DNA from 4 places in the Streptomyces sp. NPDC002776 genome. Region 3 is predicted to be linked to each of the others. Evidence: riboswitches for the same ligand, from Rfam matches in the RefSeq annotation. Region 3 holds a riboswitch; each other region holds the start of a gene.
What was found. A riboswitch is a leader RNA that binds a small molecule or an ion and turns the genes downstream of it on or off. The one in region 3 is predicted to bind cyclic di-AMP.
Positions count from the first base shown of each region.

Region 1: another riboswitch for cyclic di-AMP. It lies ahead of ACWD11_RS22925 (C40 family peptidase); the one in region 3 lies ahead of ACWD11_RS30165 (transglycosylase family protein).
Region 2: another riboswitch for cyclic di-AMP. It lies ahead of ACWD11_RS03350 (transglycosylase SLT domain-containing protein); the one in region 3 lies ahead of ACWD11_RS30165 (transglycosylase family protein).
Region 4: another riboswitch for cyclic di-AMP. It lies ahead of ACWD11_RS18885 (M23 family metallopeptidase); the one in region 3 lies ahead of ACWD11_RS30165 (transglycosylase family protein).

Region 1 covers NZ_JBSFVG010000011.1:165,143-172,687, reverse strand. The annotation lists gene ureG (urease accessory protein UreG) at 1-170, opposite strand, end outside; gene ACWD11_RS22945 (urease accessory protein UreF) at 233-907, opposite strand; gene ACWD11_RS22940 (urease subunit alpha) at 907-2,628, opposite strand; gene ACWD11_RS22935 (urease subunit beta) at 2,621-2,932, opposite strand; gene ACWD11_RS22930 (urease subunit gamma) at 2,943-3,245, opposite strand; cyclic di-AMP (ydaO/yuaA leader) riboswitch at 3,984-4,109, shown strand; gene ACWD11_RS22925 (C40 family peptidase) at 4,113-4,586, shown strand; gene ACWD11_RS22920 (ATP-binding protein) at 4,715-5,173, opposite strand; gene ACWD11_RS22915 (helix-turn-helix domain-containing protein) at 5,386-6,252, shown strand; gene ACWD11_RS22910 (DUF397 domain-containing protein) at 6,262-6,489, shown strand; gene ACWD11_RS22905 (8-amino-7-oxononanoate synthase) at 6,577-7,545, opposite strand, start outside.
Region 2 covers NZ_JBSFVG010000001.1:704,491-712,035, reverse strand. The annotation lists gene ACWD11_RS03365 (M56 family metallopeptidase) at 1-271, opposite strand, end outside; gene fahA (fumarylacetoacetase) at 491-1,711, opposite strand; gene ACWD11_RS03355 (HAD family hydrolase) at 2,031-2,837, shown strand; gene ACWD11_RS03350 (transglycosylase SLT domain-containing protein) at 2,847-3,329, opposite strand; cyclic di-AMP (ydaO/yuaA leader) riboswitch at 3,333-3,516, opposite strand; gene ACWD11_RS03345 (polyprenyl synthetase family protein) at 4,066-5,076, shown strand; gene ACWD11_RS03340 (LolA family protein) at 5,338-6,531, shown strand; gene ACWD11_RS03335 (ABC transporter ATP-binding protein) at 6,542-7,513, shown strand; gene ACWD11_RS03330 (ABC transporter permease) at 7,500-7,545, shown strand, end outside.
Region 3 covers NZ_JBSFVG010000020.1:25,727-33,271, forward strand. The annotation lists gene ACWD11_RS30155 (cytochrome P450 family protein) at 1,481-2,752, shown strand; gene ACWD11_RS30160 (transglycosylase family protein) at 2,934-3,932, shown strand; cyclic di-AMP (ydaO/yuaA leader) riboswitch at 4,109-4,287, shown strand; gene ACWD11_RS30165 (transglycosylase family protein) at 4,291-4,989, shown strand; gene eno (phosphopyruvate hydratase) at 5,290-6,570, shown strand; gene ACWD11_RS30175 (FtsB family cell division protein) at 6,666-7,142, shown strand; gene ACWD11_RS30180 (DUF501 domain-containing protein) at 7,166-7,545, shown strand, end outside.
Region 4 covers NZ_JBSFVG010000008.1:272,377-279,921, reverse strand. The annotation lists gene ACWD11_RS18900 (DNA gyrase/topoisomerase IV subunit A) at 1-456, opposite strand, end outside; gene ACWD11_RS18895 (M16 family metallopeptidase) at 770-2,161, shown strand; gene ACWD11_RS18890 (M16 family metallopeptidase) at 2,158-3,546, shown strand; cyclic di-AMP (ydaO/yuaA leader) riboswitch at 3,761-3,924, shown strand; gene ACWD11_RS18885 (M23 family metallopeptidase) at 3,937-4,701, shown strand; gene ACWD11_RS18880 (GntR family transcriptional regulator) at 4,890-5,573, shown strand; gene ACWD11_RS18875 (HPr family phosphocarrier protein) at 5,711-5,992, opposite strand; gene ACWD11_RS18870 (GNAT family N-acetyltransferase) at 6,172-7,545, shown strand, end outside.

The DNA of each region.
Region 1 (7,545 bases), on a different contig from region 3:
GCGAGGGACAACTCGTCGCGCAGGGCCCGGCAGAGGGCTGCGACGGTGGCGGTCTTCCCGGACCCCACGGGCCCGCCGAGCCCGATCCGCAGGGCACGGCGGGAGCCGTCGGGGCGCCGGGCGTCGGCGCTGAGGGCGGCGGGCCCGTCGTGGGAGTGGTCGAGATGCATGTACGGCTCCTTCTCTGCCGGCCTGGTCCGTTCAGCCCGTCGGGCCGGCCTTGCGTGTGATCTCAGGACGCGAACAACCGCACCGCCCAGGAGGCGTGCACCTCCGCGCCGATCTCCAGCAGCGGCGAGGACGCGGCGGGCAGCGCGTCGACTCCCTCGTCGGCCACCGCCCGCGCGGCCTGTACCGCCTGGTCCACGACCCGGTCCAGCTCGGGAGCGAGCCGGGCCAGCACGGCCGTGGCCTCGAACGGATCGAGGCTCAGCAGTCGTACGGTCGCGGACGCGGGCCCGCTGACGCTCTCGTAGACGGCGCAGTACGCCGCGTCCACCGGTCCGAGCCCCGCCGCCCGGGCAGCGACCCCCAGCACCACCGGCTGGTGCGCCCCCTTGGGGAACGTCCCGGCCAGGGCGTCGAGTTCGTCGCAGGGCCAGACGGCCCGGGCGGCCCGCAGCAACTGCCGCCCCAGCTTCCGCGCGGCGGTCCGCAACGCGGGCGAGGGGGTGCGGGCGTCCGCGGCCGCGTCCAACGCCACCGCGTCCACCCCGAGCGCGGCCGACGCGGCGAGGGCCGCGGCGACCCGCCCCGCCGTGTGCAACCGCCCGCGGCAGAAGTCCTCCAGGGTCCCGGTCCCGGTGATCCGTCCCGCCTTGACCGCGGCCTCGGCCCCGCCGGAGTGCGCGTGGCCCCCGGCGGGGAACCGTCCGTCGGCCAGGACGAGCAGCGCTGCCCTGGACATCAGAAGAGGAAGTAGCGCTGCGCCATGGGCAGTTCAGCGGCGGGAGCGGCCTCGACCAGCTCCCCGTCGATGTGCACGGCAAAACTGTCGGGATCCACCCGCACCTCGGGCCGGGCGGAGTTCTCCCGCATGTCGGCCTTGGTGACCCCCCGGGTCGACTCGATCCCCACGAACCGCTTGCCGAGCCGCAGCCGCTCGGGGAGCCCGTCCTCGATCGCCAAGGGGGCCACGAAGTTCAGGGAGTTGGCGGCCGGGCCGCGGCCGATCGCGCCGTACATGGGGCGCGGCAGGATCGGCTGCGGGGTGGGGATGGAGGCGTTGGCGTCGCCCATCTGCGCGTAGGCGATCTGCCCGCCCTTGATGACCAGGTGCGGCTTGACCCCGAAGAACGCCGGCTCCCACAGCACCAGGTCGGCGAGCTTCCCGGTCTCCACGGACCCGACCTGCCCGGCGATGCCCTGGGCGAGGGCGGGGTTGATCGTGTACTTGGCGACGTACCGCCGTACCCGGAGATTGTCCGCGCGCCCGTCCCCGGGCAGTGCTCCCCGCCGCCCCTTCATCACATGCGCGGTCTGCCAGGTCCGCATGACGACCTCGCCGACGCGTCCCATGGCCTGCGAGTCGGAGGAGATGATCGAGATGGCGCCGAGGTCGTGCAGGATGTCCTCGGCGCCGATGGTCGAGGGCCGGATGCGGGACTCGGCGAAGGCGAGGTCCTCCGGCACCGCGGGGTTCAGGTGGTGGCACACCATCAGCATGTCGAGGTGTTCCTCGGCGGTGTTGACGGTGAACGGCCGCGTCGGGTTGGTGGAGCTGGGCAGCACATGCGGCTCGGAGACCACGGTCATGATGTCCGGCGCGTGCCCGCCGCCCGCGCCTTCGGTGTGGTAGGCGTGGATGCCCCGGCCGCCGATGGCGGCGAGGGTGTCACCGACGAACCCGGCCTCGTTCAACGTGTCGGTGTGGATGGCGACCTGGATGCCGGTGCGGTCGGCGACGGTCAGCGAGGCGTCGATGACGGCGGGCGTGGAGCCCCAGTCCTCGTGCAGCTTCAGCCCCATCGCGCCGCCGCGGATCTGCGACAGCATCGCCTCGTGCGAGACGGTGTTGCCCTTGCCGAGGAAGCCGACGTTGAGGGGGTACTGCTCCATTGCCTCCAGCATCCGCGCCAGATGCCAGGGCCCCGGCGTCACGGTGGTCGCCTTGGAGCCCTCGGCCGGTCCGGTGCCGCCGCCGATCAGCGTGGTGATCCCCGCCGCCAGCGCCTCGTCGGCGATCTGCGGGCAGATGAAGTGGACGTGCGCGTCGATGGCGCCGGCCGTGAGGATCCGGCCGTTGCCCGAGATGATCTCGGTCTCGGGGCCGATGACGAGGTCGGGGTGGACCCCGTCCATGGTGTCGGGGTTGCCCGCCTTGCCGAGGCCGGTGATCCGTCCGTCGCGGATGCCGACGTCCGCCTTGACGATCCCCCAGTGGTCGATCACGACCGCGCCGGTGATCACCGTGTCCGGGGTGCCTTCGGCGCGCGTGGCACGCGACTGTCCCATGGACTCGCGGATGACCTTGCCGCCTCCGAACACGGCCTCGTCACCGGAGAGTCCGGGGCCGCCGGAGCGGTCCTCCTCGATCTCGACCAGCAGATCGGTGTCGGCGAGCCGGATCCGGTCGCCGGTCGTCGGGCCGAACAGGTCGGCGTACGCGGCCCGGGAGATCTCAGGCATCGAGGGCACCTCCGGTCTCCCCGCGCAGTCCGGGCACGACGCGGGCGCCGGCCAGCGGGACGAGTTCGACGTCGACGGGGATGCCGGGCTCGAAGCGCACGGCGGTGCCGGCGGCGATGTTCAGGCGCTTGCCGCGGGCGGCGGCACGGTCGAAGTCCAGGCCGGGGTTGGCCTCGGCGAAGTGGTAGTGGGAGCCGACCTGGACGGGCCGGTCGGCGGCGTTCAGGACGGTCAGCCGGGTGACCTCGCGGCCCTCGTTGAACACGACGGGCTCGTCCGCGAACAGGATCTCTCCGGGAATCATCGCAGCCCCCTCAGACGATCGGTTCGTGGACGGTGACGAGCTTGGTGCCGTCCGGGAAGGTCGCCTCGACCTGGACGTCGTGGATCATCTCCGCGATGCCGTCCATGACGTCGTCCCGGGTGAGCAGCTTGCGTCCGGAGGCCATGAGCTCGGCGACCGTACGGCCGTCCCGCGCGCCTTCGAGGATGTGCGAGGTGATGAGGGCGACCGCCTCCGGGTGGTTGAGCCTGAGCCCGCGGGCCCGGCGCTTCTCGGCCACGTCGGCCGCCACATGGATCAGCAGTCTCTCTTGCTCGTGCGGGGTCAGTTGCACAGCCCACCTCACAGTCCTCGCTCCGGACCGTGCGGGGCCCGGTTGCCGCTGCCACGGGCAAAGTCCCTGGTGGCGTGGAGGGAGGCTAGTTGGACCGGGTTTCGGGCACGTTAACCGAGCTGTGACCCGTCAGGGGCCCAGGGCGCCGCCTCCGGAGCTGCCGGCCGGGCGGAAGCCGGTGGGGGGGCCGGGCGAGCGATCCGGCGGCCCGGACCGAGGAACTGACGCGCATTCGGGCCCCACGTCGGCGCGCGCACTGCGGGTGTTGGACGGCGAGCGCCGCACGGCTCGTGTCACGCTGCCGCCTCGCTCGGACAGTTGACGCAGGTGAGCCCGGTCCGGCCATTCGGCGATGGCGTCGAGGCGTCCGGACCGGAGTCGAAACGGACCAAAGGAGGTACCCCCTTTCGGCGTAGTCGTGTCTCCTGCCGTGGGCCCGTCAGGGTTGCGCAACGAGGCTAGGCCCTCACCCGAAAGAGACGTTCCGGTGCTGGTCCGGGCATCCTCCGTAGCCTCGACGCTGGTTCGAACGGAGCAGTGTCCACCCGAACGGGTGAGTGGTGAGTAACGCCACAAATCCCCGGTTCCGTTGGGATTTTCGGACATCCGTGAGCCAAGATCCCTGACTGACGACAAGCCCCCGCCACCACGGCGGGGCGATCCGGGCGGACGCCGAGTCCTGCCGCCGCCCGGATGACCGGTCGACAGGAGTGGATCGGCAGGAGTGGAGGACCCGAGCACGACGGGTCGCCGGCACGGATGTCCGTGCCGAGCAGCCCTTGGGGTGAAGCCGCATCGCGGCCGGGCAACTTCGCCAGCCCGAATCCGACAGGTCATCCTTCACAGGCGGCTGACGAAGGGTTGCGCATGACTGCGCTCAATCGTGTCCCGTCGCTCATGGCCCGGGCCGGTACGGCTTCGGCTCTGACCATCGCCGCCGTGGGCGGTTCGCTCGTGGCCCCGGGCCTCTCCGCGGAAGCGGAGGCGGCTACGCCGGCGACGAAGGCACTCCAGGTCGCGGCCTCCAAGAAAGGCTCCCCGTACAAGTACGGCGCCACGGGCCCGTACCGCTTCGACTGCTCCGGGCTCACGCTCTACTCGTTCAAGAAGGCGGGCAAGAAGCTGCCTCGTACGGCGGCCCAGCAGTACAACAAGACACGCCACATCTCCGCCAAGAGCCGCAAGGCCGGCGACCTCGTGTTCTTCCACTCGGGGTCGAACGTCTACCACGTCGGCATCTACGCCGGGAAGGGGAAGCTCTGGCACGCCCCGAAGACCGGGGATGTGGTGAGGCTGCAGAAGATCTGGACCAAGAGCGTCTGGTACGGCCGGGTGAGCTGACCGGCCGCCACCCGAAGGGCGGTGGCGCCCCTGACACGCCGCCGCCCTGACGGGTGCCCGAGTGACCGCCGCGAGGAGCCGGACCGCTCCCGGGGCGGTCAGCGCTGTACCGCCCGCAGGGGCGCTCGCTAGGGCTCCTGCTGACCGGCGGTGGTGACCGGCTGGGCCGGTACGGTCCAGGGAAGTTCGATGGAGACCGTCTTGCCGCCCTCACGGGTCGGCCTGACTCTGAGTCGGCCGCCGCACTCGGCGGTCAGCCAGCGGATGATGACCAGACCGCGGCCGTTGTCCTGCTGGACAGCGGCCGGCAGTCGTTTGGGGAACCGCGGGTGGCTGTCGGTGACCCCGATGCGCAGGTGTTCGTCATGGCTCAGTTCGAGGTCCACCGTGAAGGTGGGTGACTGGCCGAGGGTGTGCTGTACGGCGTTGGTGGCGAGTTCGGAGACGATGAGCCGGATGGTGTCGGCCACGTCCGTCCCTGCGGGCAGTCCCCATTCCTCGAGAGTGCTGACCACATAGCCGCGGGCCGCGGAGACCGAGGCGGGATCGCTCGGCAGAGTGACGGATGCTTCCAGATGGTCTGCCATGGCGGCGTCGTCCCTTTCCCACGGGACCGCGGTCCGACACGGAGCGGATGGTTCGAGTACGGTCCCGGACTGGTGCTTCCTCGCCAGACTGCCATTACCGCGCCGGTCACGGTGGCGATCCACCAAGATATGCATATATCTGTCGCTCGATGCGGTGAACTCTGCGACGCGAGAGCGTATTTGGGCGGCCCGGTTGAAGTAAGGAGTAGCGCATGCAGCACGGTCCCGCGGTACGCCGCCGGAAGCTGGGCGCCGAACTGCGTGCGTTGCGCGCCGGTGCGGGGCTCACCAGTGGTGAGGCGGCGCGGCTGGTGGGCTGGCACCAGTCGAAGGTCAGCCGGATCGAGACCGGCGCCAGCGGGGTGAAACCGGCCGATGTGCGGTTACTGCTGGACGCCTACGCCGTCGCCGACTCCCAACTACGGGAGTTGCTGCTGGTATTGGCGGGCTCCGACGACGGCGCGGGCCGGCACCACTGGTGGCACGCCTACCGCGGGGTGCTGCCGCCGACCTACCGGGACTTCATCAGCCTGGAGTCCCAGGCGAGCGCGTTGCGCACGCTGGAGACCTCCGTGGTGCCGGGGCTGCTCCAGACGCCCGAGTACGCCCGGGAGGTGACCCGGGCCGCGGTAGGCGGCCTGGACGACACGGACGAGCGCCTCGACACGCTGGTGGAAGTGCGGCTGGCCCGGCAGGACGTGCTGCGCGGCGAGCCGCCGCTGGAGCTGAGCGCGGTGCTCGACGAGGCGGTGCTGCACCGGGAGATCGGCGGCCCCGGGGTGATGGCCCGGCAGCTGTGGCAGCTGGTGGAGGCGGGACGCCTGCCACAAGTGCGGCTGCAGGTACTGCCGTTCACGGCCGGGGCGCACATCGGAGTCACCGGGCCTTTCGTTATTTTCTCATTTTCGCGCACTTCTGATCTGGACGTGGTTGTTCTCGACCACTTGACGAGTAGCCTCTACCTCGAACGGAAAGAAGACCTCCAGGCGTACACGGAGGCCTTCACCACCCTTCAGATCCACGCCCTTTCGCCCGAGGAATCGCTGGATTACATCGCCGGGCTAGCTGACGGCGCGTAAGGAGGCACCATGACTGCACTGCCTCGGAACGTACCTTCCAGTACCGAACTGCACGACGTGCAATGGCTGCGCAGCAGTTACAGCACGGGTGCGAACAACTGCGTGGAGACCGCTCGGCCGCTGACCGGCCCCTGCGCCGGACTGTTCGCCGTACGCGACTCCAAGGCCCCGGCCGGACCCGCGCTGCTCTTCTCCCCCGAGAGCTGGGCGGACTTCACGGCCGCGATCCGGTCCTGACAGTTGCGATCAGGTTCCGAGCAAGCACCGAGCAAGTTCTGATCAGCGTCCATCAGTTCCACGGCGGCAGGGCCGTGTCACGCCGACTCATGGTCGTGTCTCGCCGATGACCCGTACAGCGCGTTCGATCTGACCGCCCGTGAGATCCGCGCGGGCGGTCAGCCGCAGCCGCGAGATGCCGTCGGGCACGGAAGGAGGACGGAAGCAGCCCACGGCCAGACCCGCCGCCCGGCAGTCCGCCGCCCAGCGCAGAGCCCCCTCGGGGGACGGCGCGCGCACGGAGACGACCGCCGCGTCCGGACGCACCGCCTGATGGCCCGCGGCCGTCAGGCGGGCGTGCAGTTCGCTCGCCACCGCACGCGCCCGGGCCGCCCGCTCCGGCTCCCGGCGCAGCAGCCGCAGCGCCGCGAGGGCGGCACCGGCCGCGGCGGGGGCGAGTCCGGTGTCGAAGATGAACGTCCGGGCCGCGTTGACCAGGTGGTCGATGACCCGGGCCGGGCCGAGCACGGCACCGCCCTGGCTGCCCAGTGACTTGGACAGCGTCACCGTGACCACCACATCGTCGGCGCCGGCCAGCCCCGCCGCGTGCGGAGCGCCCCGGCCGCCGTCGCCGAGCACGCCCAGGCCGTGCGCGTCGTCCACGACCAGGCCCGCCCCGTACTCTCGGCACGCCTCGGCGAGCCCGGCCAGCGGGGCCGCGTCGCCGTCGACCGAGAAGACCGTGTCGGAGACGGCGACCGCCGGCCCGTCGTGCGTCCGCAGCGCCTTGCGCACGGCGTCCGGTTCGGCGTGCGCGACCACCTGGGTCGTGCCGCGGGCCAGCCGGCAGCCGTCGATCAGCGAGGCGTGGTTGCCGGCGTCGGACACGATGAGCGAGCCGTGCGGCCCGAGCGCGGTGACCGCGGCGAGGTTGGCCGCGTAGCCGGAGGAGAAGACCAGCGCCGCCTCGAAGCCACAGAAGTCCGCCAGCTCCCGCTCCAGCTCGCCGTGCAGCTGGGTCGTACCGGTGACGAGCCGGGAGCCGGTGGCGCCGCCGCCCCAGGTCCGCGCCGCGCG
Region 2 (7,545 bases), on a different contig from region 3:
CCCAGACCGGCGCCGTGGACAGGTCGTACGCCGCGGTCACCGCGGGCGGCGCGGGCGCGAAGACATGGTCGCGGACCGTGTGGAAGACGGCGGCGGCGCCCAGGACGAGGGCCGTCAGACAGCACAGCAGCACGGTCGCGACCAGGCACTGCCACACCCACAGCGCGACCACCGGCTCCCGCTCCGGCCACATGGCCCGGGTCAGGGAACGCGGTACCGGCACGGCGGCCAGCAGAGCGACGGCGCTCAGCAGGAGCAGGCAGACGGTCATGCCACGGGCTCCGGATCCTGGTCGGGACAAGGGCGGCTGCGGGGCGGGCTGTGCGCGGGCGGTGCGAGAGCGTGTCCCGCGCGCACCGTCCGCCGCCCAGTATGACGGCGAGCGGCGGTACGCGGCAGACATCGGCGGCCATCGAACCGTTCGACCCGAGGGGAGCGGCCGCGAGCGGCAACTCCCGCGGGGGTGATGGCCGTTCGGCAGGCGGTGGGGTCAGGCCCCGCCGGCCACCACCCGCCCGGTGACCTCGCCCAGCCCCACCCGCGCCCCGTCCGCTCCCGGGGCCCACGCCGACAGCGTCACCACGTCGCCGTCCTCCAGGAAGGTCCGCTTGCCGTCGGGGAGCTCCAGGACGTCCCGGCCGTTCCAGGTGAGCTCCAGCAGGGAGCCGCGCTCGCGTTCCGCCGGGCCGCTGACCGTGCCGGAACCGTAGAGGTCGCCGGTGCGCAGGGAGGCGCCGTTGACCGTCATGTGGGCCAGCTGCTGGGCGGCCGTCCAGTACATCGTCGAGAAGGGAGGTTCGGAGATCACATGACCGTTGAGGGAGACCGAGATGCGCAGGTCGTAACCGGCGGGTTCCTCGGCCGCGTCGTCCAGGTAGGGAAGCAGGTCGTGGGTGCGCTCAGGAGGGGCCACCCGGGCCTCCTCCAGCGCGTCCAGCGGGGTGATCCAGGCCGACACCGAGGTGGCGAAGGACTTGCCGAGGAAGGGGCCGAGCGGGACGTACTCCCAGGCCTGGATGTCGCGCGCGGACCAGTCGTTGAGCAGGCACAGGCCGAAGACGTGCTCCCGGAAGTCGCCGAGGCCGACCGGGCCGCCCATCGCCGACGGCACGCCCACCACGAAGCCGACCTCGGCCTCGATGTCCAGGCGGACGGACGGGCCGAAGACGGGCGCCGCGTCGGCCGGCGCCTTGCGCTGGCCGGAGGGCCGTACGACGTCGGTGCCCGAGACCACGACCGTGCCCGAGCGGCCGTGGTAGCCGATCGGGAGGTGCTTCCAGTTCGGGGTGAGGGAGTCCGCGGCGTCCGGGCGGAACATCTGGCCGACGTTCCGGGCGTGGTTCTCGGAGGCGTAGAAGTCCACGTAGTCCGCGACCTCGAAGGGCAGGTGCAGGGCCACCGCGGAGAGCGGGTGGAACAGCGGCTCGATGGTCTCCCGGTGGGACGGCACCGTGACCCAGGCGGTCAGCGCGCGGCGCACGTCCGACCAGGCGGTGCGGCCCGCCGCCAGCAGCGGGTTCAGCGTGGGCCGGGCGAGCAGGGAGGCGTACGGGGAACCCAGGGCCAGCGCCGCCGCGCCCGCGTCGAGGACGTGGTCGCCGAGCCGTACACCGACCCGGCGCTCGCTGTCCTCGCCGGGGAGGGAGAAGACACCGTACGGAAGGTTGTGCGGGCCGAAGGGGTCGCCCTCGGGGACATCAAAGGGGGGCATGGGTGCTGCCTCACTCTCGTGCGTGCCACGGGTCCGTGTCGTCGCCGCACACGTTACGGGTGGGGCACCCGTCTTGGGCAGTGCACAAGGGAGCGGGACGATCAGTTCCCGAGGTGCGCCGGGCCTGCTGGCGGCCGTGTCGCGCGGTCCTCGCTCCGCCCCGTCCTGCCCTCCGCCCCGTGCGTCACGGCAGTGCCCTCATGTCACCAGCAACGGGTGAGGACAAGGGAGTTGGAGGGGGCGCGTGGGGCGCAGGGGGGCGCCGGGGTCGTCCGGTTCGCGCTGAGTCGTGGGGGCGTCCTGTCCGTATTCTCTGATCATGGCCGCACCCATCGCATATTCACTCATCGCCACCGACCTGGACGGGACCCTCCTGCGAGGCGACGACACGCTCTCCGACCGGTCGCTGGCCGCACTCGCGCGGGTGGCGGAGGCGGGGGCCCGGCACCTGGTGGTGACCGGCCGGCCGGCGCCCAGGGTGCGGCCGCTCCTGGACGACCTGGGCAGCGAGGGGCTCGCGGTGTGCGGGCAGGGTGCGCAGGTGTACGACGCCGGCGCGGGCCGTCTGCTCTGGTCCGTCACCCTGGACCAGGAGCTGGCCGAGACCGCGCTCGGCAAGATCGAGGCCGAGGTGGGACAGGTGTACGCGGCGGTCGACCAGGACGGCGTCGACGGGCTCACCCTGATCGAGCCCGGGTACCTGATGCCGCACCCCACCTTGCCCGCGGTGCGCGTCGGCCGGCGTGACGACCTGTGGGGCGCGCCGATCAGCAAGGTGCTGCTGCGCCATCCCGAGCTGTCCGACGACCAGTTGGCGGCGACGGCGCGTTCGGTGGTGGGTTCGCTGGCGACGGTCACCATGTCGGGGCCCGGGACCGTCGAACTTCAGCCATGCGGCATCACCAAGGCGACCGGGCTCGCCCTGGCCGCGGATCACCTGGGCCTCGGCCCGGAGGGGACGATCGCCTTCGGTGACATGCCCAACGACATCCCGATGTTCGACTGGGCGGCCCACGGCGTGGCGATGGCCAACGCCCATCCCGAACTCAGGGCGGTCGCCGACGAGATCACCCTGTCGAACGAGGACGACGGCATCGCCGTCGTCCTCGAACGACTCTTCCGGTGACGGGCCCGGTCAGTACGCCCCGAAGACGTTGTCGATCGAGCCGTACCGCTGCGCCGCGTAGTTGCAGGCGGCGGTGATGTTGGCGACCGGGTCGTAGGGGTCCCACGAGGTGCCGGACACGTGGTACGCCTGGAAGGTCGGGTCGATCACCTGGAGCAGGCCCTTGGAGGGGGTGCCGGCGGCGGCGTTGGAGTCCCAGTTGTTGATCGCGTACTGGTTGCCCGAGGACTCCCGGATGATGTTGCGGTAGATGCCGTTGTAGCTGCCGGGGATCCCCTTCTGGGCCATGACCTGGAGGGACGCGCGGATCCAGCCGTCCAGGTTGTTGGCGTACCCCAGCGAGGCGGCGGTGGTGACGGTCGGGGTGGCCGCGGCGGCGGTGGTCGCCCCGAGGAGCGGCAGCGCGAGTACGGCGGCTCCGGTGCCGAGGACGGCGAGCTTGCGGGCGACCCGGCTGGTGCGGGCAGGACGGTGCTGAGCGGCAGCAGGCATGACGAAGTTCCTCTCCGGCGCCTGCGAGGTGAGCTGTCGGGTTCGGGCGGGAGCTGCCCGGCCGCGCACCGCGAAGGGCGCGCGACTTCACCCCGAGCCGCACCGGCGCGTCCGAAGACGTGCCGGGTCGGCGACTTACCTGGTTCCCCCGCTCCTGCCATACGAAGAATCTCGGTGGAGCCGGACGGCGGCAGGATTAGGCGTCCGCCCGACAGGCCGGGAACGTATGCGAGAGCACATGTCCGAAACAAGTAGCGGATTCACATATCCAGGGTTTTGATCTTCGTTCACAGGGTGCGTGGTGGGTGCATCTTTGCGAGTGCCAAGTCTCAACTGGCCGCTGGGGAAGGGGTGTCGGGGGAAGTCCGAGAGGCGCCTGCGGACTCGGGGGCGTGAGTCACATCACGCGTGATCACAAGTCGCGCCAAATCTGGCAATCAACCTAAAAGGCGCAGGGCACGTGCAGCATGGTTCCGTCCGCGAGGGGGATACGGACATCCGTGCGGGTTGTCTCTTCGGCTCGAGACACGCTCCACCGCTTCCACGTAAGTCGATCTATATCCGTTCTTATCAGGTGATCAAAAACATAACCACCGTGATCCGATACCGCCCGTCGTGGACGGGTGGGCGGCAGCGGTGATCGAAACGTGACCGGATACGCTGACTTGAGTGAAGGCAGCGACCTATCGACAAACCGCGTAATCGCCAGTAGACACCAGCAGACAGGAGACCCCTCGTGACCGTCGTCGGGCCGTTCGGGCTGAGCGTGCGGGACCAGGCTCTGGAAGCCGATGTCCAGGCCGGATTGGCGGCTGTCGAGGAGGGACTGCTCGAGGCCACCAAGAGCGAGGTCCCCTTCATCACGGGCGCAGCCCAGCATCTGGTGCGCGCGGGCGGGAAGCGGTTCAGGCCGCTGCTCGTGATGCTCAGCGCGCAGTTCGGGGACCGCCACGCGCCGGGGATCGTACCGTCGGCCGTGGTGGTGGAGCTGACCCACCTGGCGACGCTGTACCACGACGACGTGATGGACGAGGCCGAGGTCAGGCGCGGGGTGCCGAGCGCCAACACCCGCTGGGGGAACTCGGTCGCGGTCCTCACCGGTGACTTCCTCTTCGCCCGCGCCTCGCACATCCTCGCCGACCTCGGCCCGGAGGCCGTCCGGGTCCAGGCCGAGGCGTTCGAGCGGCTGGTCACCGGGCAGATCCTGGAGACGGCGGGACCGCAGGACGGGCGCGACCCGGTCGAGCACTACCTCGATGTGCTGGCCGGGAAGACCGGCTCGCTGGTGGCGGTGTCGTGCCGCTTCGGCGCGATGATGTCGGGCGCCGACGAGACGGTGGTGGACGTGCTCACCCAGTACGGCGAGCGGCTGGGGGTCGCGTTCCAGCTGGCCGACGACGTCCTGGACATCGCTTCCGACTCCCGCGAGTCCGGCAAGACGCCGGGTACGGATCTCCGGGAGGGGATCGCGACCCTGCCCGTGCTGCGGCTGCGGGAGCGGGCGCAGCGGCTGGGGCTCGCGGAGGACATCGCGCTCTGCGAGCTGCTGGACTCCGACCTGACCGACGATGTGCGGCACGCCGAGGCGCTGGCCGCGCTGCGGGCGCACCCGGCTCTGGAGCAGGCCCGCCGGGACACCGTGCGGTACGCCCAGGACGCGCGGGCCTCGCTGGCGCCCCTGCCCGAGTGCGACGCCAAGGCCGCGCTGATGGAGCTGTGCGACGCGGTGGTGCACCGCGCGGGTTAGCGGCGCGGCCCCCTTCCGGGCCACCGGCGAAACGGCGGCGCCTCCCCCGACCCCTACGGGTCGGGGGAGGCGCCGCCCTCTTGTGTCATACCGCAGGTGTACACCGAGTTGAGCCCGCGGTCTGACGCTTCGCGGCCGCCGATTTGGTCAGATGGTCACAACGGAAAACACCACTCCTCACCGATTCGGGTGAGAATGGCGGCTAAGGGCTGGACGCACGGGAATTGGCAGGCCGCCGCCGACGACGGAGGTAAGTCAGACATGGCACCGTACGAATCCGACGACAGCACGACCGCGAACGAGGTCGACGACCTGCGCTCGGGGCGGCGCAAGGCCGCGCGGTACGTCGTTCCGGTCGCGGTGGTGGGCGTGGCGGCGGCGACCATCGGTCTCGTCCCCGCCCTCGCCGACTCCGGCGACCCCGACCTGCCGAAGATCAGCGCACAGCAACTCATCGAGAAGATCGCCGAGTCCGACGTACAGCAGCTGTCCGGGACCGTGCGGGTCAGCACCGATCTGGGGCTGCCCGACCTCGGCGGTCTGGAGAGCTCGCTGGCGTCCGGGGCGATGGAGTCCGGGGACGGTTCGTCCGCCGACCCGTCGGCCAAGCTCACCGAGCTGGTGTCCGGCAGCCACACCCTGCGGGTCGCCGTCGACGGCCCGGACCGGCAGAAGCTCTCGCTGCTGGAGAACTCCTCGGAGTACAGCCTCATCCACAACGGCAAGGACGTCTGGGGCTACGACAGCTCCTCCAACGAGGTCTTCCACAGCACCGCCCCCGACAGCGCCGAGCCGGACAAGGAGGTCCCGGCCACGCCCAAGGACCTCACCGAGGAGGCCCTGAAGTCGGTCGACGACACCACGTCCGTCACCGTCGACGGCACCGCGCAGGTCGCGGGCCGGGACGCCTACCGGCTGCTCATCAAGCCCAAGCAGTCCGGCACCACCGTCGGCGCCATCACCGTGGCCGTCGACGCGAAGACCGGTATGCCGCTGAAGTTCACGCTCACCCCGTCGAGCGGCGGCGCCGCCGTGGTGGACGCGGGCTTCACCGACGTCAGCTTCGCCAAGCCGGCCGCCTCCACCTTCGACTTCACCCCGCCGAAGGGCGCGAAGGTCACCGAGGACGACGCGCTCGAGGCCCCCGCGGAGGAGCAGGAGAAGCACTCCAAGGCGCCCGAGCTGGAGCCGGAAGGCGAACCGGAGATCATCGGCGAGGGCTGGAACTCCATCGCCGTCCTCGACACCGGCGGCGAGGGCATCCCCTCCGGCTCCGAGGTCGGCGGCGACCTCGGCGGCTTCATGGATTCCCTGGGCGACAAGGTGAAGGGCTCGTTCGGCGAGGGCACGGTCTTCAAGACCCGCCTGATCAACGCCCTGATCACCGACGACGGCACGGTCTACGTCGGCGCGGTCACCAAGGACGCGCTGGTGAAGGCCGCGAACGCCGGGTAGTAAGGCACCCATGACCGACACGTCCGCCGCGGAGCCGAAGCCGGAGCAGGGTGACGGCGTGATCGTCACCCGCGCTCTCACCAAGCGCTACCGCGGCGGACAACTCGCCGTGGACGGTCTCGACCTGACCGTCCCGGCGGGCAGCGTCTTCGGCTTCCTCGGCCCCAACGGCTCCGGCAAGACCACCACCATCCGGATGCTGATGGGCCTCATCGAACCCACCTCCGGCACGGCCCGGGTCCTCGGCCGCCCCATGCCCCGCGCCACCCGCTCCGTCCTCCCGCACGTGGGCGCCCTGATCGAGGGCCCCGCCCTCTACGGCTTCCTCTCCGGCCGCGACAACCTCCTGCGCTACGACGCCGCCGACCCGACCGCCGACCCGCGCACCCGGCGCGAGCGCGTCGCGGCGGCGCTGGACCGGGTGGGCCTGACGGCCGCCGCGGCCAAGAAGGCCAGGGCGTACTCGCTCGGCATGAAGCAGCGGCTCGGCCTGGCCGCCGCGCTGCTCCAGCCGCGCCGCCTGCTGGTGCTGGACGAGCCGACCAACGGCCTCGACCCGCAGGGCATGCGCGAGATCCGCTCGCTGATACGGGAGTTGGCCTGCGACGGCACGACCGTCTTCCTCTCCTCCCACCTCCTCGACGAGATCGAGCAGGTGTGCACGCACGCGGCCGTGATGGCCCGGGGCCGGCTCGTCACCCAGGGCGCGGTCGGCGACCTCGCGGCCGGAGTGCGCGGCAGGCTCCTGGTCACCACCCCCGACACCGCGGACGCCGCCCGGGTGCTGAAGGAGCAGGGAGCGAGTGATGTCGTGGTCGCCGAGGACCGGGTGACGGCCGAGCCGCCCGACCGGGACCTGGCGGAGCTCACCGCGGCTCTGGTGACCGCGGGCGTCCGCGTCCGTGGCTTCGGGGTCGAACGGGCCTCCCTGGAGGACGCGTTCGTGGCGCTGACGGGAGAGGGCTTCGATGTCGCAGGCTGAACTCACCGCTCCGGTGCGCAGGGGATGGACCT
Region 3 (7,545 bases):
GACCTGCCGATGGCCCGTGCCCTGCGCGGGGCCCGCACGGTGGATCTGACCTGCGACTGGAGCGAGACGGAACTCGCACGGCTCGCGCAGGCGGAGGACCCGCGGCTCAGGGACGCGGTGCGCCGGCGCGGTGAGCTGGGCGTCACGCAGTTCCTGGCGGCGGGACCGGAGTTGTGGGAGGAGTGGCGCCGGGCGAGCCGTCCCGACGGGCGGGCCGACGGTCACCTGCTGGTGCGGGCGGCCATCGACGCGGCCCGTTGCGGAGTCACCAGTGGCCTGTCGCCCCGGACCTGGGAATTCCTGATCAACGTACGGCAGATGTACGGGAGCGGGTGCGCGCTGGCGACCCCCGTCTCGCAGGAGGACCTGGACTGGGCGGCCAAGCCGCGGCTGGGAGTCTCGGGGCTGCTGGTGCCGGGTCCCGAGAAGGACACCTGGCAGGCGTGCGGGACGCTGGTCGCCGACGCGATCCGCTGTCCCGACCTGCCGCCGCTGACTCCTCATCTGTGGGGGTCGATGGCCTGGATGGCGGCGAGGTACGACCTGCCCGAGCGCGACGAGGTGTTCCGGGCGGCTCGCGAGGCGGTGCGGATCCCGGCCGAGGCGGGGGACTCCGTCGCCCCGACGATCCTCGCCTTCCTGTCGACGTGGGCCGGCGACGCCCCCGAGGCGCTGCGCTGGTGGGGCGAGGTCGCGGAGCAGGACGAGCGAGAGGCGTACATGCCCGGGCGGTACCTGCTGCTGGAGCAGGGCAAGCTGACCGAAGCCCTTCCCCATATCCAGAGGGCGGCCGAGGCGGGCAGCCGGGAGCCGGCCCAGGAACTCGGGTTCCTGCTCCTCGCGCGCGCCCTGCACTGGCTAGGCGTCGCGGCCGAGCACGGCAACCCCGCCGCGGCCGAGGCCCTCCCCGCACTCCGCGCGGCCCTCACGGACCAGCGACTCCTGTCGGCCCTGGCCCACCACACCCCCGACCCCACGCCCCCGTCCCCCGGCCCCCACTCTCAGCCGGACGCGCCATCACCCACGCCCTGGACGAAATCCGCGCCCGAAACCCCACCACGCAGTAACCCCGCCAGGGCCCAACACCGCCACACGCGCAGAGAGGCAGAGAGTAGGGGGACGGACTCTCCTCAGCAGAGCCGCCAAGACCCACCCCGGCCCACCGGGCCGCCTCCGCCGGGCCCACCCATCCACCCGCCGCCGGCTCCCGCCCTCCAGCTCGCGCAGAGAAGGGGTGGCTCTCCCCGGCGGGCCCCGACAAGAAGCCGAGCACGGCCTCACGGCGCCTTGGCCCGCCCAGCCACCCACCCCCTCGCCCCGCCCAGCGAAGCCCCCGCCCCCCGCCGGATACCGTCAAGGAGTGACCGACCACCCCACCCCCGCCCCCAATCCAGACCGCGCCGCAACCCCCGCAGCCACCCCCACCCCCGCCTCGGCCTGCCCCGTCACCCCCACCCCAGACGGTGCCGCAACCCCCGCAGTGCCCCCTCCTCCCGCCCCCGACCTCTTCACCTGGGAGTTCGCTGCCGATCCCTACCCCGCATACGCCTGGCTGCGGGAGTACGCCCCCGTGCGTCGGACTACGTTGCCCAGTGGGGTGGAGGCGTGGCTGGTCACGCGGTATGCCGATGCCAAGCAGGCGTTGGCCGATCCGCGGCTCAGCAAGAACCCCGCGCATCACGACGAGCCCGCGCACGCCAAGGGCAAGACCGGTATCCCCGGTGAGCGCAAGGCCGAGCTGATGACGCATCTGCTCAACATCGACCCCCCGGACCACACCCGGCTGCGACGGCTCGTCAGCAAGGCGTTCACGCCACGCCGGGTCGCCGAGTTCGCCCCGCGCGTGCAGGAGCTGACCGACCACCTCATCGACCAGTTCGCCGACCGGGGATCCGCCGACCTCATCCACGAGTTCGCCTTCCCGCTCCCCATCTACGCCATCTGCGACCTGCTCGGCGTCCCGCGTGAGGACCAGGACGACTTCCGGGACTGGGCGGGCATGATGATCCGCCACCAGGGCGGCCCCAGGGGCGGAGTCGCGCGGTCCGTGAAGAGGATGCGCGGCTACCTCGCCGACCTCATCCACCGCAAGCGCGCGGCCCTGCCCGACACCCCCGCGCCCGGCGAGGACCTCATCTCCGGTCTCATCCGCACCTCCGACCACGGCGAGCACCTCACCGAGAACGAGGCCGCCGCCATGGCCTTCATCCTTCTCTTCGCGGGCTTCGAGACCACGGTCAACCTGATCGGCAACGGCACCTTCGCCCTGCTGACCCACCCCGACCAGCGGGCCCGCCTCCAGCAGTCCCTCGCCGCACAGGAGACGGCCCTCCTCGAAACCGGCGTGGAGGAACTCCTCCGCTACGACGGCCCCGTAGAACTCGCCACCTGGCGCTTCGCCACGCAGCCGCTCACCGTCGGGGGCCAGCACATCGCCCCGGGCGACCCGGTCCTCGTCGTGCTCGCCGCCGCCGACCGGGACCCCGAGCGGTTCGCCGACCCCGACACGCTCGACCTCTCCCGCCGCGACAACCAGCACCTCGGCTACGGCCACGGCATCCACTACTGCCTCGGCGCCCCGCTCGCCCGCCTGGAGGGCCAGACCGCACTGGCCACCCTCCTGCGCCGCCTCCCGGACCTCCGGCTCGCGGTGGAACCGGACGAGCTGCGCTGGCGCGGCGGCCTCATCATGCGCGGACTGCGCACCCTCCCGGTCGAGTTCACCCCGGTCGAGTTCACCCCGAGCGACTGAGCCGGCCGCCTCGACGGACCGTCAGGTCAAACCTGACACACCCTCAAGTCTGTGATCTTCACGTGATCTGCGCGGCATTAACTTGTGACAAGTGATCGTCTGCCGATACGTTCACTCGTCAGCGCGGCGCCTCGCGTCAACGGCGCCGCGCCGGTCCCCGCTGTCTTCGAAAGGCCCTCGCATGCTCTCCGGGAACGGTCGTCACCGTCGCCCCCGCCAGGCCCCGGCTCTCCTCGTCGCGGCCGGAGTGACCGGCTCCGCCATCGCCATCCCGCTCCTCGGCGCCTCGGGCGCCAGCGCGGCCGAGGGCACCACCTGGGACCGGGTCGCGGAGTGCGAGAGCGGTGCCTCCTGGAGCGAGGACAGCGGCAACGGCTACTACGGCGGCCTCCAGATCACCCAGGAGAACTGGGAGCGGTACGGCGGCACGCGGTACGCCGCCTCCGCGGACCAGGCCAGCCGCTCCCAGCAGATAGCCGTCGCCGAGCGCATCCTCGCCGACCAGGGCCTCGCCGCCTGGCCGACCTGCGGCCCGCTCTCCGGTCTCGACACCGAGTCGGGTTCGGTCGACATCGACACCGGCGTCGCGGAGGATGAGTCCGCTTCGCCCGAATCGTCGGAGTCCGCCAACTCCTCCGGCTCATCTGATTCGTCCGGTCTGCTGGACCCGCTCGACGGCGATTCCGCGGATTCGGAGCCCAGCTCCTCCCCGTCGACCGAGGCCACGGACAACTCGAACAACTCAACCAAGTCGGACAAGTCCTCCGAATCCACGGAGTCCGCCGAGTCGGTCGAGTCGTCACAATCCTCCGATACTGCCCCCTCCGTGGAGGCCGACAGTGAGTCCTCGGCCACTCCCGGGCGGGACAACCCGGACAACTCCGGCCGGATCGAGGGTGATTCCGCCCTCACCGACACCGGCTCCAGCGGCACCGGGCGCCACCGCGGCGAACCCGCCGACGAGAGCGCCGGCCGCAGCGGCGAGGAAGGCGCGTCGGACGGCTCGTACGTCGTCCGGGCCGGCGACAGTCTCGTCGGCATCGCCGACTCCCTTGACGTGAACGGCGGATGGCGCGGGCTCTACGCCGCCAACCAGGAGACCGTCGGCACCGATCCGGACCTCATCATCCCCGGTCAGACCCTTGAAGTAGGGGTCGAACCGGGCGAAAAGCAGCGGTAGTTCACGTCACGCTTCGCGCTGAATGTCCGGTTTGGCGAAAGTGTGGGATGAGTCTCAGAAGCCCTGATCGTCTTTGAAATTCGGCGGATCGCGTGTCTACCGTCGGGACCGCTCGTCAACACGAGCCCCGGCTGCCGCAACGCCGAATCCTGCCAGCGGCCGTACGGGAACAGTCGTCGCGTCATGCGCCGCAGGCAGGAGCGGGGGACCCAAGGTAGGCGCCGGGTCCGGCAGTCGAGGCGACTCGACACCGGAACCGGCTTGGGGTGAAGCCGCGCACCGCGAGGTGCACGGCCGGGCAACTCAACCGGCCCGAACCCGACAGCTCACCTCGCAGGCGTCGGTGAGGGGATCCACCATGCTGTTTTCCGGCAAGGGCAAGCACCGTCGTCCGTCCAAGGCCACTCGCGCCATCGCCATCGCCGGTGTCACCGGCGCCGCCGTCGCCGCTCCGCTGATGGCGGCCGGCAACGCCTCCGCCGCCACCGCCGCCGAGTGGGACGCCGTCGCCCAGTGCGAGTCCGGCGGCAACTGGTCCATCAACACCGGCAACGGCTACTACGGCGGCCTGCAGTTCTCGGCCTCCACCTGGGCCGCGTACGGCGGCACCCAGTACGCCTCCACCGCCGACCAGGCCAGCAAGGCCCAGCAGATCGAGATCGCCGAGAAGGTGCTCGCCGGTCAGGGCAAGGGCGCCTGGCCGCACTGCGGCACCGGCCTGTCGAGCGCCGCCTACACGGGCGGCTCCGGCACCGGCTCCAGCACCGGCTCCTCCTCCGAGAGCGGCACCGAGACCTCCACCCGCTCGACCGAGGAGCAGTCCGCCTCGCGTTCGACCGAGCGTCCGGCGCAGAAGCAGAAGACCGTCACCACCCCGACCGGCAAGAAGGTCAAGAAGGGCGACGGCGAGTACAAGGTCGCCACGGGTGACACCCTCAGCACCATCGCCGAGGAGAACGACGTCAAGGGCGGCTGGGAGAAGCTCTTCAAGCTGAACAAGGACATCGTGGCGGATGCCGACCTGATCTACCCCGGTCAGCAGCTGCACCTCAAGTAGTCCCGTAGCCGAACCACAGCGCGCTCATAGACGCCTGGTTCACACTGAAGACCTCGTGCGGGCCACCCCCGTCCCCACGAGCACCCCGCTCCGGTGCGTGTTCCCCCGTACGCACCGGAGCGGGGTTTTCTTTTCCGGTATGTCACCGTCCCTTTGTTCCGCTGCCGAACAATGGGTACCGTCTGTCCTTGTCCACGGGACGGTCGGTCGGCTGGCCTACGTCCCGCAGGCGGATAGGCTCTAGTCGCAAGGCTCACGTGCCCCGCACTTCCAGCGTCACATCCCAAGAAGGAGATGCTCGTGCCGTCCATCGACGTCGTCGTAGCCCGGGAAATCCTGGACTCCCGAGGCAACCCCACGGTCGAGGTCGAGGTCGGCCTCGACGACGGCAGCACGGGTCGTGCCGCCGTTCCGTCCGGCGCTTCCACCGGCGCCTTCGAGGCCATCGAGCTCCGCGACGGTGACCCCAACCGCTACCACGGCAAGGGTGTCGAGAAGGCCGTCCTCGCCGTCATCGAGCAGATCGGCCCCGAGCTGGTCGGCTACGACGCCACCGAGCAGCGCCTGATCGACCAGGCGATGTTCGACCTGGACGCCACCGACAACAAGGGCTCCCTCGGCGCCAACGCCATCCTCGGCGTCTCGCTCGCCGTCGCCCACGCCGCCTCCGAGGCCAGCGACCTGCCGCTGTTCCGCTACCTGGGCGGCCCGAACGCGCACCTGCTGCCGGTGCCGATGATGAACATCCTGAACGGCGGCTCGCACGCCGACTCCAACGTGGACATCCAGGAGTTCATGATCGCCCCGATCGGCGCGGAGTCCTTCTCCGAGGCGCTGCGCTGGGGCACCGAGGTCTACCACACCCTCAAGAAGGTGCTGAAGAGCAAGGGCCTGGCCACCGGCCTCGGCGACGAGGGCGGCTTCGCCCCGAACCTCGGCTCCAACCGCGAGGCCCTCGACCTCATCCTCGAGGCGGTCAAGGAAGCCGGTTACACCCCCGGCGAGCAGATCGCCCTCGCGCTCGACGTCGCCGCCTCCGAGTTCTACAAGGACGGCGTCTACACCTTCGAGGGCAAGGCGCGCTCCGCCGCCGAGATGACCGAGTACTACGCCGAGCTGGTCGAGGCGTACCCGCTGGTCTCCATCGAGGACCCGCTGTTCGAGGACGACTGGCAGGGCTGGCAGACCATCACCGAGAAGCTCGGCGACAAGGTCCAGCTCGTCGGCGACGACCTGTTCGTTACCAACCCGGAGCGCCTGGCCCGCGGCATCGAGGAAGGCGCCGCCAACGCGCTGCTCGTGAAGGTGAACCAGATCGGTTCGCTGACCGAGACCCTGGACGCCGTGGAGCTCGCCCAGCGCAGCGGCTTCAAGTGCATGATGTCCCACCGCTCCGGCGAGACCGAGGACGTCACCATCGCCGACCTCGCCGTCGCCACCAACTGCGGCCAGATCAAGACCGGCGCCCCGGCCCGCTCCGAGCGCGTCGCCAAGTACAACCAGCTGCTGCGCATCGAGGAGATCCTCGACGACGCCGCGGTGTACGCCGGTCGCTCGGCGTTCCCCCGCTTCAAGGGCTGAGCCTGCTGAAGGCATAGCCAGTCGTACGTACGTCCCCGTACTCGGTCCCGTACCGTGTGCGGGGACGTACGCGCGTGTGTGAACGGGAGTGAGAGATGGCCGTCAAGGACCGGGACCGTTTCTCCACCACGACCAGGATCCGGTTGCTCGGGGAGCAGACGGCGGCCCGTGTCTACCGCTCGCAGACCAAGCGGCAGGCCCGCCGCTCCCGGCTCACCGGCCGGGCGGCCCTGCTCGCCCTCGTCGTCTGCTCCCTGGTCGTCGCCCTCGCCTACCCGATAAGGCAGTACGTCGCCCAGCGCGCCGAGATCGCCGATCTGGAACAGCAGAAGCAGCAGGCCCGGCAACGGGTGGAGGAGCTGCGCGATCTCAAGGCCCGCTGGCAGGACGACGCCTACGCCGAGCAGCGGATCCGCGAGCGGCTGCACTATGTGATGCCGGGTGAGACCGGCTTCGTCGTGATCGACCCGGACGCGGCGAAGCAGGCGCGCACCGACCTGGGCACGGCGGACCGGCCCTGGTACGCGAACGTCTGGGACGGGGTCGACAAGTCCGACGCCGCCGACCGATAGATAGATAGAGACGAAAGACTGTGATGGAAACGCCCCCGCCCACCACTCCGCGGACCGAGCCGACCGACGCGGATGTCGAGGCCTTCAAGCAGCAGCTCGGCCGGCCGCCGCGCGGGCTGCGGGCCATCGCGCACCGGTGCCCGTGCGGGCAGCCGGACGTGGTGGAGACGGCGCCCCGGCTGCCGGACGGCACGCCCTTCCCGACGCTGTACTACCTGACGTGCCCGAAGGCGAACTCCGCGATCGGCACGCTGGAGGCGAACGGCGTGATGAAGGAGATGACCGAGCGTCTGGAGCGGGACCCCGAGCTGGCCGCCGCCTATCGCGCCGCGCACGAGGACTACATCCGGCGCCGGGACGAGATCGAGGAGCTGACGGGCTTCCCGAGCGCGGGCGGCATGCC
Region 4 (7,545 bases), on a different contig from region 3:
CTCGTCGATCGACTCGGTCATCAGGCTGGTCGCGGCGGCCTGCCGGCACTCGGTGTACCGCATGGCGGCCGGCGGGTCGTCGTTGCCCAGCGAGCCGAAGTTGCCGTGGCCGTCGACCAGGGGGAGCCGCATCGAGAAGGGCTGCGCCATGCGCACCAGCGCGTCGTAGATCGACGCGTCGCCGTGCGGGTGCAACTTACCCATGACCTCGCCGACCACGCGCGCGCACTTCACATAGCCGCGGTCGGGGCGCAGGCCCATCTCGTTCATCTGGTAGACGATCCGGCGGTGCACCGGCTTGAGGCCGTCACGGGCGTCCGGCAGGGCACGGGAGTAGATGACCGAGTACGCGTACTCGAGGAAGGAGCCCTGCATCTCGTCGACGACGTCGATGTCGAGGATCTTCTCCTCGTACGAGTCGTCGGGCGGCGGGGTCTTCGTGCTGCGGCGGGCCATCGCTGCCAAGGCTCCTTTTTCTGTGTGCTCACCTACGGGGCGCTCATGCTGACGCGTGAACTGGATCCGACGCGGACCATTGTGGACCGCGGCACTGACAACCCGGACCAGGACCCGGCGTCGCCCGTCCGCCCCGGCGCGGAGAGGGGCCTCCGCTCACGGCTGCCCGCAGGCTACGCGATCCGCTGTCGGCATCCGCCCTCGGCGTACGCGGCCCGGGAACTTCGCCGCGGCCCCGCACGCTTGCATACAGTGGCAGGACCGGCAGGAAAACCGCGGTTTCGAGACCGCGTCCGCGATCGAAGGGACGTACATGCCCATGGGTCACACGGCCACCACCCAGGCAGGCTCCGGAGGCCTGACAGCGACCGAGCACCGCCTGGCCAACGGCCTGCGCGTGGTGCTCTCGGAGGACCACCTGACCCCGGTCGCGGCGGTGTGCCTCTGGTACGACGTCGGCTCGCGCCACGAGGTCAAGGGGCGCACCGGCCTGGCTCACCTTTTCGAGCACTTGATGTTCCAGGGCTCCGCCCAGGTCGAGGGCAACGGTCACTTCGAGCTCGTGCAGGGCGCGGGCGGCTCGCTCAACGGCACCACCAGCTTCGAGCGCACCAACTACTTCGAGACCATGCCCGCGCACCAGCTGGAGCTCGCCCTCTGGCTGGAGGCCGACCGCATGGGCTCGCTGCTCGCCGCCCTGGACGACGAGTCGATGGAGAACCAGCGCGACGTCGTGAAGAACGAGCGCCGCCAGCGCTACGACAACGTCCCCTACGGCACGGCCTTCGAGAAGCTGACCGCTCTCGCCTACCCCGAGGGCCACCCCTACCACCACACGCCGATCGGTTCGATGGCCGACCTGGACGCGGCGACCCTGGAGGACGCGCGCGCGTTCTTCCGTACGTACTACGCGCCCAACAACGCCGTGCTGTCGATCGTCGGCGACATCGACCCCGAGCGGACGCTCGCCTGGGTGGAGAAGTACTTCGGCTCCATCGCCTCCCATGACGGCAAGCCCGCCCCGCGCGACGGCTCGCTGCCGGAGATCATCGGCAAGGAGCTGCGCGAGGTCGTCGAGGAGGAGGTCCCCGCGCGGGCGTTGATGGCTGCCTACCGCCTCCCCGAGGACGGCACGCGCGCGTGCGACGCGGTCGACCTGGCCCTGACGGTGCTCGGCGGCGGCGAGTCCTCCCGCCTCTACAACCGTCTCGTACGCCGTGACCGCACGGCCGTCGCCGCCGGGTTCGGCCTGCTGCGGCTGGCCGGAGCGCCCTCGCTGGGCTGGCTGGACGTGAAGACCTCCGGTGACGTCGAGGTCCCGGTCATCGAGGCGGCCATCGACGAGGAGCTCGCCCGGTTCGCGGCGGAGGGCCCCACGGCGGAGGAGATGGAGCGCGCCCAGGCCCAGTTGGAGCGCGAGTGGCTGGACCGGCTCGGCACGGTCGCGGGCCGCGCCGACGAACTGTGCCGCTACGCCGTCCTGTTCGGCGACCCGCAGCTCGCCCTCACCGCCGTGCAGCGGGTGCTGGAGGTGACCCCCGAGGAGGTCCAGGAGGTCGCCAAGGCCCGCCTGCGCCCCGACAACCGCGCGGTGCTCGTCTACGAGCCGACGGTCCCCCCGGAGACCGTCGAGGAGCCCACCGAGGACCTGGAGTCCGCGGCCACCGTGGAAGCAAGCGCCCACAACGAGGAGACGGCCAAGTGACCGAGCTCGCCACCATGGAGTTCCACCCCCGGCCCGAGGCGGGCGAGCCGAAGGTCTGGGCCTTCCCGGCGCCCACGCGCGGGTCCCTCGACAACGGCCTGACGGTCCTGCGCTGCCACCGCCCCGGCCAGCAGGTCGTCGCCGTCGAGATCCTGCTGGACGCGCCCCTGGAGGCCGAGCCGGCCGGTCTGGACGGCGTCGCCACGGTCATGGCGCGGGCCTTCTCCGAGGGCACCGACAAGCACTCCGCCGAGGAGTTCGCCGCCGAGCTGGAGCGCTGCGGCGCCACCCTCGACGCGCACGCCGACCACCCCGGCGTCCGGCTCTCCCTCGAAGTGCCGGTCTCCCGCCTGCCCAAGGCGCTCGGGCTGCTCTCCGACGCCCTCAGGGCGCCCGCGTTCGCCGACAGCGAGGTCGAACGGCTGGTCCGCAACCGGCTGGACGAGATCCCGCACGAGCTGGCCAACCCCTCCCGGCGCGCCGCCAAGGAGCTGTCCCGGCAGCTCTTCCCGGCGACCTCGCGCATGTCCCGCCCGCGCCAGGGCACCGAGGAGACCGTCGCCGCCATCGACTCCGCGGCCGTACGCGCCTTCTACGAGCGCCATGTGCGCCCCGCCACGGCCACCGCCGTGGTCGTCGGCGACCTGACCGGCACCGACCTCGACGCGCTCCTCGCCGACACCCTCGGCTCCTGGACCGGCTCCGCCGCCGAACCCCGGCCGGTGCCCCCGGTCACCGCCGACGACACCGGCCGGGTCGTCATCGTGGACCGCCCCGGCGCCGTCCAGACGCAGCTGCTGATCGGCCGCGTCGGCCCCGACCGGCACGACCGCGTGTGGCCCGCGCAGGTCCTCGGCACCTACTGCCTCGGCGGCACCCTCACCTCCCGCCTGGACCGCGTTCTGCGGGAGGAGAAGGGTTACACCTACGGGGTGCGCTCCTTCGGGCAGGTGCTGCGCTCCACCCCCGACGGCACCGGCGCGGCGATGCTCGCCATCAGCGGCTCCGTCGACACCCCCAACACCGGTCCCGCGCTCGAGGACCTGTGGAGGGTGCTGCGCACCCTCGCCGAGGGCGGGCTCACCGACGCCGAGCGGGACGTCGCCGTACAGAACCTCGTCGGGGTGGCGCCGCTGAAGTACGAGACGGCCGCCGCCGTGGCGAGCACCCTGGCCGACCAAGTGGAGCAGCACCTGCCGGACGACTACCAGGCCACGCTCTACCGCCGGCTCGCCGAGACCGGCACCGTGGAGGCCACCGCGGCCGTCGTCAGCGCCTTCCCGGTGGACCGGCTGGTGACCGTGCTCGTCGGCGACGCGGCGCAGATCAAGAAGGCCGTCGAGCCCCTCGGAATCGGTGAAGTCACCGTCGTGACGGCCGAGTAGAGACACCCTCGGATGTGAACGTGCTGTCACGCGCGTGTGGGGCCCTGGTGACGGAAGCGTCACCAGGGCCCTTCCATGTCCGATTTGAGGGAGAGGTTGCCTGTCTGCTCTGTGGCGTGCGCTACAAAAACCGCGATCCGTTTGGGGATTGAAAGTTGCGGCGTTTAGCGTCATCCGGGCTGTTCGTCAGGCAGTGCGCCGCACCCGCGGCACCGGACAGTCATCGCCGAGTCCCCGTACGGCGCGAGCCAGGGGAGCCGGGGACCCATCGCAGTCCCTGGGGTGAATCGGACGCCCGCGCGTGAGCGAGGGGGTCCGTAGGAGACCTTCCTGCTCCGAACCCGTCAGCTAACCCGGTAGGCGAGAGGGAAGGAAAGGACCAGCCACTACATGGCGTTCACGCGCGCCACCGGGAAGCACCGACGTCCCAGCCGGATGCAGCGCACCACCGCCCGCGCGGCGGGTGTCGCGGCCCTCACCACCACCGGCGTCATCGGCACCCTCGCGAGCCCGGCGCTCGCCGCGGAGGCCGCGCCCGAGCAGACCGGTCTCACCCCCGTCATCACCATCGGCGACTCGGTCGCCCAGCAGATCGACGCCCAGGCCGCCGCCCAGCAGCAGGCCGCCGACGAGGCGGCGGCGAAGCAGGCGGCCGAGGAGGCCGCCCGCAAGAGGGCCGCCGAGGCGGCCGAGAAGGCCCGCGAGGCCAAGGAGCGCGCCGCCCGCGAGGCCGAGCGCAAGCGCCTGAACACCTTCGTCTCCCCGATCTCCGGCTCCTACGTCTCGACGAGCTACAAGGCCGGCGGCGCCGTCTGGTCCTCCGGCACCCACACCGGCGTCGACTTCCACGCCGCCACCGGCACCCCCGTCCGCTCGGTCGGCATGGGCACCGTCGTGGAGGCCGGCTGGGGCGGGGCGTACGGCAACCAGGTCGTCATCAAGATGCACGACGGCACGTACACCCAGTACGGGCACCTGTCGTCCGTCGGCGTCTCGGTCGGCCAGAGCGTCACCCCGGGCCAGCAGATAGGCGTCTCCGGCGCGACCGGCAACGTCACCGGGGCGCACCTGCACTTCGAGGCCCGCATGAGCGCGGAGTACGGCTCGGACATCGACCCGGTCGCCTACCTCCGCTCGCACGGCGTGAACATCTGACGGCACCCGCCCCGCGCTGCCCGGACCCCGGCTCACCGAGCCGGGGTTTTGGCGTTTGCGACCCCCCGCTGTCCAAAAAATATGCATGGATTCCGTCCCCCCTTCGGAAATTCCGGCTCATTGGAATAGAGTCACTGAACACACGTCAGTTGTCGACGTTTCACGGGGATTAAAGCGGAGGTCGGGTCATGCGTATTCCGGCGCACTCGGTATGCACGGCGATCCGGGACGACATCGTCGCCGGTGTCTACGAGCGCGGCAGCCGACTCACCGAGGAACTGCTCGCGCGCCGCTACGGCGTCTCGCGCGTCCCCGTCCGGGAGGCCCTGCGCACGCTGGAGGCGGAGGGCTTCGTGGTGACCCGGCGGCACGCGGGCGCGTGCGTCGCGGAACCGACCGAGCAGGAGGCCGCCGACCTGCTGGAGATGCGCTCGCTGCTGGAGCCGCTCGGCGCCGCCCGGGCTGCCCAGCGGCGCACCGAGGCACATCTGAAGGTGCTGCGCGGCCTGGTGCGGCTCGGTCAGGAGCGGGCCAGGCGGGGCAACAGCGAGGATCTGCGCTCCCTGGGCGGCTGGTTCCACGAGACGCTCGCCCAGGCCTCCGGCAGCCCCGCCCTGACCTCGATGCTGACCCAGCTGCGGCACAAGATCGCCTGGATGTACTCGGTGGAGGCGTCGGCCGCCCCCGTGGACGCCTGGGCGGAGCACGGGGCGATCGTGGACGCGGTGGCCCGCGGCGACAGCGAACGCGCGCGGGCGATCACGGCCGTGCACACCGAGCGCTCCAGCGGCACGCACCGACTGCGGTTCCCCGCCGGGGAGCGTGTGAGGAATTCGCAACATCCCGTAAACATGTCGGGCCTCCGGCATTAACATGCGCGCCGTATACAAAGAAGGCGTAATTCCCGGGGGATTATTTCCGCTGCCCGGAATCGGGAAATGCGAAGGGCTCGCCCGGTAATTCGGACGAGCCCGGTGAGGAGGCGGCGGCTGCCGCGCCCGGTATTCGCTCAGACGGTCTCGGGGAGTTCCTCGAGGCCCTCGGAGACCAGCTTCGCCAGACGGTCGAGAGCGGCGTCCGCGCCCTCGGCGTCGGAGGCGAGCACGATCTCCTCGCCGCCCTGGGCGCCCAGGCCCAGGACCGCCAGCATGGAGGCCGCGTTGACGGGGTTGCCGTCGGCCTTGGCGATCGTCACCGGGACGCCTGTGGCCGTGGCGGCTCGGACGAAGATGGAGGCGGGGCGGGCGTGGAGGCCCTCGGCCCAGCCGACGTTGACGCGGCGCTCAGCCATGTGATGCTGCCCTTCAGGTTCTCAGGTTGTCTAGACCAGTGTTCCACAACGCGAAGCGTGCCCGGTACGGTCCTGCGTCCCGTCCCGCGCGTGACCGTCGGACCGCGGCCTCGATCCGACACCCGTCCTCCACAGACTGCCCCGCGCCGTTGTCGTACGCGAGCCGTAGTCTGGGCCCCATGCAGAGCGCGTCGGACCGGCACGAGTACCCCGCCCACTGGGAAGCCGACGTGGTGCTGCGCGACGGCGGCACCGCGCGCATCCGCCCCATCACCGTTGATGACGCCGAGCGCCTGGTCAGCTTCTACGAGCAGGTCTCGGACGAGTCGAAGTACTACCGCTTCTTCGCGCCCTACCCGCGTCTGTCCGCCAAGGACGTCCACCGCTTCACGCACCACGACTTCGTGGACCGGGTGGGACTCGCGGCCACCATCGGCGGCGAGTTCATCGCCACCGTACGCTATGACCGCATTGGTGCCGACGGAATGCCCGCCTCCGCGCCCGCCGACGAGGCCGAGGTCGCCTTCCTCGTCCAGGACGCCCACCAGGGACGCGGAGTCGCCTCCGCCCTGCTCGAACACATCGGCGCCGTCGCGCGGGAGCGCGGGATCCGCCGGTTCGCGGCCGAGGTGCTGCCCGCCAACACCAAGATGATCAAGGTGTTCACGGACGCCGGGTACACCCAGAAGCGCAGCTTCGAGGACGGGGTCGTCCGGCTGGAGTTCGGCCTGGAGCCGACGGACCGCTCGCTCGCCGTGCAGCACGCGCGCGAGCAGCGCGCCGAGGCGCGATCCGTCCAACGGCTGCTGGCTCCCGGCTCGGTGGCCGTCATCGGCGCCGGCCGGACCCCCGGCGGGGTGGGCCGCGGAGTCCTCGACAACATCCGGCAGGGCGGCTTCCGCGGTCCGCTGTACGCCGTGAACCAGGCGTTCCCCGAGGACCTGAAGGAACTCGCCGGGGTGCCCGCGCACCGATCGGTGCGCGACATCGACGGGCATGTCGACCTCGCGGTGGTCGCCGTGCCCGCCGAACAGGTCCCCGAGGTCGTCACCGAGTGCGGTGAGCACGGCGTGCAAGGGCTGGTCGTGGTCTCCGCCGGCTACGCCGAGAGCGGCCCCGAGGGCCGGGAGCGCCAGCGCGAACTCGTCCGGCACGCACGCGCGTACGGCATGCGCATCATCGGGCCGAACGCCTTCGGCGTCATCAACACCTCGGTGGACGTACGGCTCAACGCCTCCCTCGCGCCCGAGATGCCGCGGCCCGGGCGGATAGGGCTGTTCGCCCAGTCCGGTGCCATCGGCATCGCGCTGCTGTCCCGGCTGCACCGGCGCGGCGGCGGGGTCACCGGGGTCACCGGGGTGTCCACCTTCGTCTCCTGCGGCAACCGCGCGGACGTGTCCGGCAACGACGTCCTGCAGTACTGGTACGACGACCCGGACACCGATGTCGCCCTGATGTACCTGGAGTCCATCGGCAACCCGCGCAAGTTCACCCGGCTCGCCCGGCGTACGGCCGCCGCGAAGCCGCTGGTCGTGGTGCAGGGCGCGCGGCAC